One region of the Comamonas sp. MYb396 genome, then DNA from elsewhere that is predicted to be linked to it. Evidence: riboswitches for the same ligand, from Rfam matches in the RefSeq annotation. Region 1 holds a riboswitch; each other region holds the start of a gene.

Region 1 (3,269 bases):
ATCGGCACGCTGCACCAGGTCATGAAAGGCACGCTGATGAAGGCGCCACCGGCGCCCACCAGGCCCGAGAGGCAGCCGATCACGCCGCCAGCGGCCACCTGGCCGGCCGTGCCCGGCATGGCGCGCATGGCCTTGCTGTTGGGCTTGCGGAACATGCGCAGTGCCGAGTAACCAATGAACAGGCCAAAAAACAAACCCAGGTAGCTGCCCTTGAGCACCGCAAAAATGCCCAGGCTGGCCAGCAGGCCGCCCAGCACAATGCCCGGGGCCAGGCGTTTGACAAGGTCCCAGCGCACGGCGCCATGCTGGTGGTGGGCGCGCACGCTGGACATCGAGGTGAAGACGATGGTCGCCATCGAGGTGGCAATCGCCATCTTGATCGCCAGCTCCGGCGCCACGCCCTGGGTGCCCAGGATGTAGGTGATAAAGGGCACCAGCACCATGCCGCCGCCAATGCCCAGCAGGCCCGCCAGAAATCCGCCGATCAGGCCCAGAAACGACAGCGGCAGCAAAACAAGAGGATCAGTCATGGCGCGCAGTAAAAAGGCCACCTGAAACAGGTGGCCTGAAACCCCGCTGTCGCGGAGAGGAGAAGACAGGTTGGGCAGCCTGCCCGAAAAAATCAGGTGTTCGCAGCGGATCCACTGGACCGTCATCCTGAACCGGGGGTTCAGGTGGGCAAGGGCAACCTATCGTTGGGTTCATCTGACGCGAGACGATCACGCTCAATAGGTGATGTACCAAGCCCGTGCTCGTAGAGCATTGGTTCAAGGAACTATAAAGTCCAGCAGGGCTGCGAACGCCTCCATTGTAATCGCTCGCGCCTGCTGCACCCACCAAAACTGCATGCCAATGTGCCTGGATTGGTCAAAAAAGATAGCTGGCTAGCTATATTGAGTAATGGAAAAGGTGGTATTTTGTGCGGAGGCATTGCATGGGGCGGCAATCTGGTGTTGGCGCCAGCTTGCCGCCAGGCCTCAGGCGCTGGTGTCCAGGGTTTCGGCAGCCTTGGCAGGGGCGGGCGCCAGTGCGGCGTCCAGCCTTTGCATGACAGACTGCAGGCGGGGTTCGTCCCAGTCGAGGCTGGCCTGGCCGCCGGCAGCGGGCTGGGCTTGGGCCTCGGCCATCGCGGCAGACTGGGCAGCGGCCTGTGCCTGCAACGCGTCCGCCGTCTGGCTGAGCTGGCTGTTCTGCACCTGCAAATCCAGCAGATCAAAGGCGACATTGAGGGCAGCCAGCACGGCGATGCGCTCGCGGCCACGGATCTTGCCCGCGTCGCGGATACCGCTCATGGCCTCATCGACATGCTTGACGGCGGCCAGCAGACGTGCTTCCTGGCCTTCGGGGCAGCCCAGCATATAGCTTTGCTGCATGATGTGTACTTCCAGCTGTTTCATCATTCGTCCTGGTCAAAGGTCTTGGGCAGGCGTTCGATCAGTGCATCCACGCGGGCGCGGGCCGCTGTCAGGCGCGATTGGAGGGAGTCGCGCTCCTGGGTCAGGGTGGTGACTTGCTCTTGCAATTGGGCGTGGGCGCGTTGCAAAGCCTCATGACGGCTCAGCAGTGCCTCCACCCGCTCAAGCATCAGATCCATAGAAGGCGTAGTGGCCATAGAGAGACAGTCTTCTTAAGTGCGCAATGGGTTTAACGCTAAAATTGTACCCGTTGGTGCTCGCCCCAGTGGTTCACATGGGGGCAGTTCAACGGGAAGCAGGAGCGCTGCTTGTGCCCTACAAGCCTTACGCAACCTGCGCTGCCCCCGCAACGGTAAGCGATGGTTGGCTTTTGCGCCATCCACAGCCACCACTATGCCACTGAATACCTTGAACAAGTGTTTGGGAAGGCGTGTGCTGTGTCATCGCCAGCCCGGATACCGGCCAACAATAGTGGAGGCGCGCGGCTGAGGCCTTGCTGCGGCCTCCGTGTTCCCCATTGCCGGCGGGGAGGCTGGCGCGGGGTGGTTCATCACCAACTCAGTGCATGTTTTCCTCTGCTTTTTCGACACGCCGCTGCGCGCGTCCCGCGCTTGCGCCCCGCTCGGGCACCCTCCATTCCCCCCGTTTTTTGGCCTTGGCCATCGCATCGGCGTTGCCCCTGTTGGCGCTGCCAGCACAGGCGCAGCAGGCTCCAGCCGCCCAGGAAACAGAGGGTAAAAACCTGCAAGAGATGGTGGTGACCGCCAACCGCATCGAGCAGCCGCTCTCCGATCTGGTGGCCGATATGTCCATCATTGATGCGCAGACCATCGAGCGCCAGGGCCCGGGCAGCGTGGCCGATGTGCTCGCGCGCGTTCCGGGCATCCAGATTTCGCGCAACGGCGGGCCGGGCACGACGACCAGCGTGTTCATGCGCGGCGCCGATTCACGCTTTACCGCGGTCTATGTCGACGGCGTGCGCATGGATTCGCAATCGACCGGCGGCGCCTCCTGGCAGTCGATTCCGCTGGCGCTGATCGACCGCATCGAAGTGCTGCGTGGCCCGGCCGCTGCCGTCTACGGCTCGGACGCGATGGGCGGCGTGGTGCAGATCTTCACCAAGAAGGGTGAGGGCGGCGTGCCCCAGCCCTATGTGGGCCTGGGCTTTGGCAACCGGGGCACGTTCACGGCCGAGGCAGGTATCTCCGGCAGCGCCGAGGGCTGGGATTACGCGCTGGGCCTGAACCGCTCGCAGACCGATGGCTTCAATGCCCGTACGGTCGCCACCGCCAACCCGGACAAGGACGACTACCGCAGCAATGCGGTCAGCGGCCGCCTGGGCTACCAGATCAATCGCCAGCACCGGCTGGAGGCCACCTTGCTGGCCAGCGATGTGAACTCGGGCTATGACAGCAGCCTGTCCGAGGACGACCGCAGCCTCAACAAGATGTATGCGCTGGGCCTGAACTGGCAGGCGCAGTGGACCGAGCACTACAGCACCAAGCTGCAGTTCAGCCAGTCGCGCGACTACTACGAGACCCGGCCCTCGCCCTACCAGACGGACACGCGCCTGCACAATTACCTGTTCCAAAATACATGGCGCCTGGGCGTCCACACCTTGACGGCCGCGCTGGAGCGGCGTGACGACGCACTGACCAATGGCGGCGTTGACCGCGACCGCCACCAGAATGCGCTGGCGCTGGGCTATGGCCTGAACACCGGCCCGCACACGGTGCAGCTGAACCTGCGCCGCGATGACGACAGCGAGTTTGGCGGTAAGACCACTGGCAGCGCCGCCTATGGCTATACCTTTGCAACGAACTGGCGCGCCACCGCGACCGTGGGCACGGCTTT
Region 2 (3,269 bases), on a different contig from region 1:
AGAACGGGCTGCAGCACGCAGCCCTGCTCGCGAACTAGTTTCTTTTTCACTCTGAGGATCAAAGATGAACACCTTCCACGTTGATGTGGTCAGTGCTGAAGAATCCATCTTCTCCGGCGAAGCCCGCTTTGTGGCTTTGCCTGGTGAAATGGGCGAACTCGGTATCTACGCCCGCCACACGCCGTTGATCACCCGCATCAAGCCGGGTTCGGTGCGCATTGAGAAGGCCGACGGCGGCGAAGAGTTCATCTTCGTGGCTGGTGGCATTCTCGAAGTGCAACCCGACTGCGTGACCGTGCTGTCCGACACCGCTGTGCGCGGCAAGGACCTGGACGAGCAAAAAGCGGTTGAAGCCAAGCAAAAGGCTGAAGAAGCCCTCAAGAACGCCAAGGGCGAGCTTGACCTGGCCAAGGCCCAATCCGAGCTGTCCGTCATGGCCGCCCAGATTGCCGCCCTGCAAAAATACCGCAAGAAGCGCTGATCCGCTGTTTGCGCAACTGCCACAGGAAAACCACCGCATGCGGTGGTTTTTTTACGTCCGTAGCGGATGGGTCGGAGTGGAGCTGGTCTGCAGCACCTGCTGCATATGGAGGGTTTGCCACAGCGGGTCGGCATCCTGGTGCAGGCTGACAAAGCCCTGGCGCTGCCAAAAGGCCTGTGCGCCCGGCAAAAAAGGATGCGTGTGCAGGTAGAGCCGCTGCACACCCTGCTGCAGCGCCCGCTGCCGCAGCTGCGCGAACAGTTCGCCAGCCAGGCCTTGGCGGCGCCAGGCCGGGTCCACATACAGGCGCACCACCTCGGCGGTGCCTGCGCTGGGCACCGCCAGGTGGGCAAAGCGCCCGTCATAGGCGCGGTAGGCGATGCTGCCGATGATGCGGTCGCCCTGCCAGGCCGCCAGCATGCAGCCGCCGGGCGGTGCATAGACCGAGGCAAAGTCGCGCAGATCGGCCTGCGGTGTGCTGGTATCGACCCGATCGCCAAACATGGCCTGGCGCGCCGCCTGCAAAAAGGCTGCCACCGGCGCGAGATGGTCAACGCGGCGGATGCCGTATGCGCTGGGTGTAGTGGGTGGGTGGTTCATGGCCATCAAACGGCCTGCAGCTTAGCATGCAGGCGCTGTAAATCGGCTACAGTACAGCCACTTTGGTTTCGCAAGAACATGCGCACGGCAGGGTGCCGGGGCATGAGGGAATCCAGGGAGCGCGAGCCGGCAGCCAGCGCCCCAAACGGAACTGCCCCCGCAACTGTAGGCCGCGAGCAGGCCATCCATGCGCCACTGAACTGCGGTTCGGGAAGGCGATGGTCTGCGCAGACCGGCCAGTCAGGAGACCTGCCAAGGTTATGCATTCACAAGCCACTGGCAAGCCCCCGGTTTGCACAGAGAAACAGGCATGCCACCGGTTGTGCGCGCTGCAAGGCGAACGACGCAAACGCCGCTGCGGCAAACCCATTCATGGCGGATGTGCGTGTGTTTTGATCATGACCGGCGGGGTGTCCGGGCGGTGAGCAGCGTCTCGTCTGCGCAAGGCTGTCCTGGCTCCACCGGGCAGCAGCCCGCACCGGATCGGCTCGCACGGCCCGCATGCCCAGCCTCTACCTGGAGAGACGATTCCGATGCCTGTTCGCCGTTTTGCGCTGCCTGCCCTGTTGGCTGCCTGTGTATTCATGCCGCTGTCCGCCTGGGCCGCCCCTTATCCGATGCAGCTGCACAACTGCGGCTACGAGGTCTCTCTCAAGCAGGCGCCCGCCTCGGTCGTCACCATCGGCCAGGCCGGCACCGAGATGCTGTATGCGCTGGGTCTGGGCGACAAGCTGGTGGGCACCTCGCTGTGGTTCAATGCCGTGCTGCCCCAGTTCAAGGCCATCAATGACAAGGTGCCACGCCTGGCGGACAACGACCCGAGCTTTGAGTCGGTGATCGGCAAACGCCCGGCGCTGGTGGTGTCGCAGTTCGAGTGGATGGTCGGCAAGGACGGCGTCGTGGGCACGCGCGAGCAGTTCCATGACCTGGGCATTGCCACCTATGCGATGCCCTCCGACTGCGAAGGCAAGAACAACCTCAAGGGCGCCGATGGCACCCGCACCGCGGCCTACGATGTGCAGGCGCTCTACAAGAGCATCACCCAACTGGCGCAGCTCTTTGATGTGCAGCCCCAGGGTGAGCGCCTGGTCAAGGACCTGCGCGAGCGCCAGGCCAAGGCGGTCGCCAAGGTCCAGGCCGCGCAGCAGCCCCATCTGACGGCTGCGCTGTGGTTCTCCAGCGCCGATCTGGCCATCGACCCCTACATGGCGGGCAAGAACGGGGTTGCCGGCTACATGCTGCAGACCTTGGGCCTGCGCAATATCGTCGACTCGTCCGAAGAGTGGCCCACCGTGGGTTGGGAAACCATTGCCAAGGCCAATCCATCGATCCTGGTGATCGCCCGCATGGACCGCCGCCGCTTCCCTGCGGACGACTACCAAAAGAAGCTCGAGTTTCTGAAGCAGGACCCGGTCACCCAGCACATGGATGCCGTCAAGAACAACCGCATCGTCATTGTCGATGCCGATGCGCTGCAAGGCTCGATCCGCTTGGTCGATGGCATGGAGCAGATCAGCGATGCGGTACGCAAGCTCGGCCCGGCGGCCGCGCGTTGATCAGCCGCTGATGCAAGGCCTTGCATGATGGTGGCAACGGCATCAGCGCGCCCATCGGCGCTGCGCAGGCCGCTGCATGGGGCCGCCTGGTGCCTGGGCGCGGCACTGGCGCTGCTGCTGAGCGTGGCGCTGGGCATCGCCGTTGGCGAGACGGCGCTGTCGCCCAGCCTGGTGCTGCAGGTGCTGGCCAACAAGCTGGCAGGTGCCAGCTATGCCATCGATCCCATCAGCCAGGGCATTGTTTGGAACTACCGCCTGCCCCGGGCGCTGGTGGCGGCCAGCTGCGGCGCTGGCCTGGCGGTCTCGGGCGTCATTTTGCAATCGCTGCTGCGCAATGCGCTGGCCGAGCCCTATTTGCTCGGCATCTCGGCCGGGGCCTCCACCGGCGCAGTGCTGGTGACTGTCGTCGGCATTGGTGCGGGCGCCATATCGATGACCGTGGGCGCCTTTTTTGGCGCGCTCTGCGCGTTTGCACTGGTGGCCCTGCTGGCCCATGCCGCCGGCAGCGGTGGCCTGCGCAACAGCGGCCAGATTGTGCTGGCCGGCATTGCCGGCTCGCAGCTGTTCAATGCACTGACCTCGCTGATCATCACCAAGTCGGGCAGCGCCGAGCAGGCCCGGGGCATCATGTT
Region 3 (3,269 bases), on a different contig from region 1:
AAGCGCCAGGCCTTGGTGGCCCGCCAGCTGCCTGCCAGCTCGATCCCCTTGGACGACTGCTTGCCGCCCTGGATCGACAGCGCTGGCCGGTCCGGATCACGCGTGATGATGTCCTTCTTCTGGATATCGAAGACCGCCAGGGTCCATTCGCCCTGGCCATTGGGCAGCTGCTGCTTGATGCCCACTTCCACCTGGCGGCCTTTGCTCAATGTAAAGCCGGTTTGCGACTGGGTCAGCGACAGCAGGCTGTTGACGGGGTCATGGCCGGTGCTGACCTGGGCATAGATGCTGGTGTTCTGGTCCAGCTTGTGCGTGAGGCCCAGGCGCCAGGAGGTGCCGCCCAGGGTCTTGTCAAAGCGGGCCTGGCTCAGCAGGTCCATGCGGTCAAAGTCATACAGGTCACGGCGCAGGCCGGCCATCAGCAGCCACTGCTCGCCCAGCTTCCAGGCGTCTTCCAGGTAGAAGGCGTTTTGGCGGATGCGCGAGGTCATGCGCGGCTTGTAAGGGTCCGGGCTGTCCCAGTAGCCACTGGTGCCGCCAGTCAGCGGCACATCGGATTCACCGGTATAGGGCGAGCTGTTGAGCGCAGTGAACTTGGCCTGCGATACATCCCAGCCCATCGCTATCTCATGCTGGCCGGGCTTGAACACGGCGCCCAGGCGGTTGCCGCTTTGCTCCAAGTCGTGGCCGATCTCCAGGTAGTCGTAGCGGTGAACCATGCGCGTGCTGGCATCGTAGTCATAGCCTTCGATGTTCTTCCAGTGGCGGTCGGCCTTCATGTGGTAGGTCTCGTTGCGCAGCACCAGTGCCTCGCTCACATTCCACTCGGCCTTCAATTTGTAGCGCTGGTCCTTGTAGTGGATGTCGCTGTCAAGAAAGTTGAAATTGCGGTCGCGCAGCGCCGCCACCGGCTTGCCATCGACCACCGGGGTGCCAAAGTAGCGCTCGGGCCGCTGGTCGCTGACATCGGCCGTCAGGTCCAGGCGCAGATCGCTGCTCGCCTGCCAGCGGATGGCGCTCATGATCTTCTTGCTGTCGCTGTTGCCCAGTTGGCGCTCGCCATCGCTGCGATCGCCGTAGACATCCAGGCGGTAGCTCAGGCTGTCGCCCAGCGCGCCGGTGCTGCCCAGGCCCGCACGGGCCGAGCCGTGGGAGCCGGCGCCCAGCAGCACCTCGGTCGATGTGATGCGGCTGGGTTCCTTGCGCACCGCGTTCACCGTGGCGCCCATGGTGCCGCTGCCGTACATCAGCGATGCGGGGCCGCGCAGCACATCAAAGCGCTCGTAACCCCAGCTGGAATTAGGATAGGCCACGGTGCCGGCTGCAACCCCCAGGCTCAGCCCGTCTTCGGCCACACCTACCGAGTTGACACCGGTAAAGCCCCGGCTGGAGAACGACAGCCCGCCATTGCCAGGGGTGCCATTGGCGCTCAGGCCCACGCTGCGGCCCACGGCATCGACCACCTTGTAGTCGGCACGCTCTTGCACCTGCACGGCCGAGACCGAGCTGACACTGGCGGGCAGGTCCTGCAGCGGCACGGCTAGCTTGCTGGCCGAGGTCGAAGGCAGCTGGAGCGCATTGGGCTCGCTGCGCTGGTCGCTCACCACCACTTCGGGCAGTGAGGCTTCTTGGGCATGGGCCACTGCGATGCCCAAGGCGGGCAGGCACAGAACACAGGAGCTGCCAACGAGGCGCAGGGAGGAAGAGAGCCGCTGGGCAGCCAGGAGCCGGTTTTTCGGAAAAGGAACTGCAGTCATTTGAACAAAAGGCGCTAACTGCCTGATGCGGGGGCTGCACTGCACGCGGTCACCCCCCAAGACGGGGTCGCGCGAAGAACCGCCGTCCACACCCCGCAGACAGTTGAGAGAGCACGTGCTGGCCAGAGGCACAGCGCGCACTGCGACTAGGAACAGGCCGGTCTCCGGGCTTACAGGCGGTGCAGCGCAGGCGCTGACCCGGTAGCCGGTCTTCCCAGGGTGCGGGCGTCTTGTTGCCTGGCAGGCGTGGACACTCTTTCAACCCCAGTGACTGGGCCCGCGTGGGAGCGGGCCGCATCGGCTACGTTTCCTGTCTACCGTTGCGGGGGCAGCCAAGGCTTGGGGGAGCGCACTCCCGACCTTGTTCCCGTTTCACTTGTGCAATACAAGCACCTGTAGATAGGCTTTTTTCAAAGCGCAGCCAGTGTACCAGCCGCAGGCCCGGGCAGCGCCTTTTCGTCCAGGCCGGTGTCAGCTGGGCGATACAGCGCATGCCCCAGTGGCTGTATCAGCCCTGAGGCAGCCGCGTCGCATAGCCGATAAAGTCAGTGCTGCGCAGCTGGCCCAGCAGCCACTGCCGAAAGCTCGCCTGGATCGGGCGCTCTCCCGCGCCCCGGCGGGTGTAGAGGTGGAACTTGGGCGTTCTGTCCATCGGCAACTGGCGCAGCAGCTCGGCCCCAAAGGGAGCCAGCAGCTTGCCGCTGTGGATATAGCTGAGCGCATCGACATAGGACAGCAGGCCCACGCCCTGCCCGCTGAGCACGGCCTGCAGCATCGCATCGTGCGTGTGCAGCAGCATGGGGCTGACATGCTTGCCGCCGGGCTCCAGGCCCAGCATCGCATAAATGTCCTGCCACAGGCTGTTGTGCGTCAGCGGCGATATCAGCCGGTGGTGCGGTAAATCCTGCGCGCTCTCCACCGGGTGCTCGGCCAACAGCTGGGGCGTGGCGACGATGACCTTGAGGTCTTCGAGCAGCGGCGTTTCATCGAGATGGTCCACACCGCCGTAGCCCCAGACAATGGCTGCGTCCAGATCACTGCTATCGAACGAAGGCAGCTCCACGCCGATGGAGATGCGCAGGTCGAGCTCCGGGTAATCCTTGGTGAACGAGGGCAGCGAACGGATCAGGTACTGGGTTGCAAAATACGGGCTGACCTGGATATGGAACTGCGCATCCTTGTGGTGGGAACGCAGCGCTTCCAGCCCCTGGCTCAGTGCATCAAGCCCCTGCTCCACATAGTGGTACAAGGTCTGCGCCTCGGCGCTGGCCGCCAGGCCCCGCGCGCCGCGCTCGAACAGCTGCACATCCAGCGCACTTTCCAGTTGCTTGAGTTGCTGGCTGGCGGCCTGTGGCGTCAGGCACAGCTCGTCGGCCGCCTTGCGGATGGAGCCATGGCGGTAGACGGACTCGAACACGCGCAGTGGCTGCAGGGGCGGTAGCTTGTATTTCATGGAGGAGCGCCGGGCAGGAAGGACGAAGGCCCGGGCTGCCAATGATTATAGGTCGCAGC

What was found. A riboswitch is a leader RNA that binds a small molecule or an ion and turns the genes downstream of it on or off. The one in region 1 is predicted to bind cobalamin.
Region 2: it holds a riboswitch for cobalamin, as region 1 does, so the genes downstream of both, WH265_RS19695 (ABC transporter substrate-binding protein) here and WH265_RS13410 (TonB-dependent receptor domain-containing protein) in region 1, are expected to answer to the same signal.
Region 3: it holds a riboswitch for cobalamin, as region 1 does, so the genes downstream of both, WH265_RS00070 (TonB-dependent receptor) here and WH265_RS13410 (TonB-dependent receptor domain-containing protein) in region 1, are expected to answer to the same signal.

The regions. Positions count from the first base shown of each region.
Region 1 is NZ_JBBGYU010000005.1:177,674-180,942, forward strand. Features, by position in the region: gene WH265_RS13395 (sulfite exporter TauE/SafE family protein) at 1-530, opposite strand, end outside; gene WH265_RS13400 (cell division protein ZapA) at 978-1,397, opposite strand; gene WH265_RS13405 (hypothetical protein) at 1,397-1,612, opposite strand; cobalamin riboswitch at 1,652-1,896, shown strand; gene WH265_RS13410 (TonB-dependent receptor domain-containing protein) at 1,981-3,269, shown strand, end outside.
Region 2 is NZ_JBBGYU010000009.1:139,638-142,906, forward strand. Features, by position in the region: gene WH265_RS19685 (F0F1 ATP synthase subunit epsilon) at 65-481, shown strand; gene WH265_RS19690 (GNAT family N-acetyltransferase) at 533-1,081, opposite strand; cobalamin riboswitch at 1,128-1,352, shown strand; gene WH265_RS19695 (ABC transporter substrate-binding protein) at 1,615-2,637, shown strand; gene WH265_RS19700 (FecCD family ABC transporter permease) at 2,662-3,269, shown strand, end outside.
Region 3 is NZ_JBBGYU010000001.1:16,133-19,401, forward strand. Features, by position in the region: gene WH265_RS00070 (TonB-dependent receptor) at 1-1,643, opposite strand, end outside; cobalamin riboswitch at 1,896-2,169, opposite strand; gene WH265_RS00075 (LysR substrate-binding domain-containing protein) at 2,266-3,210, opposite strand.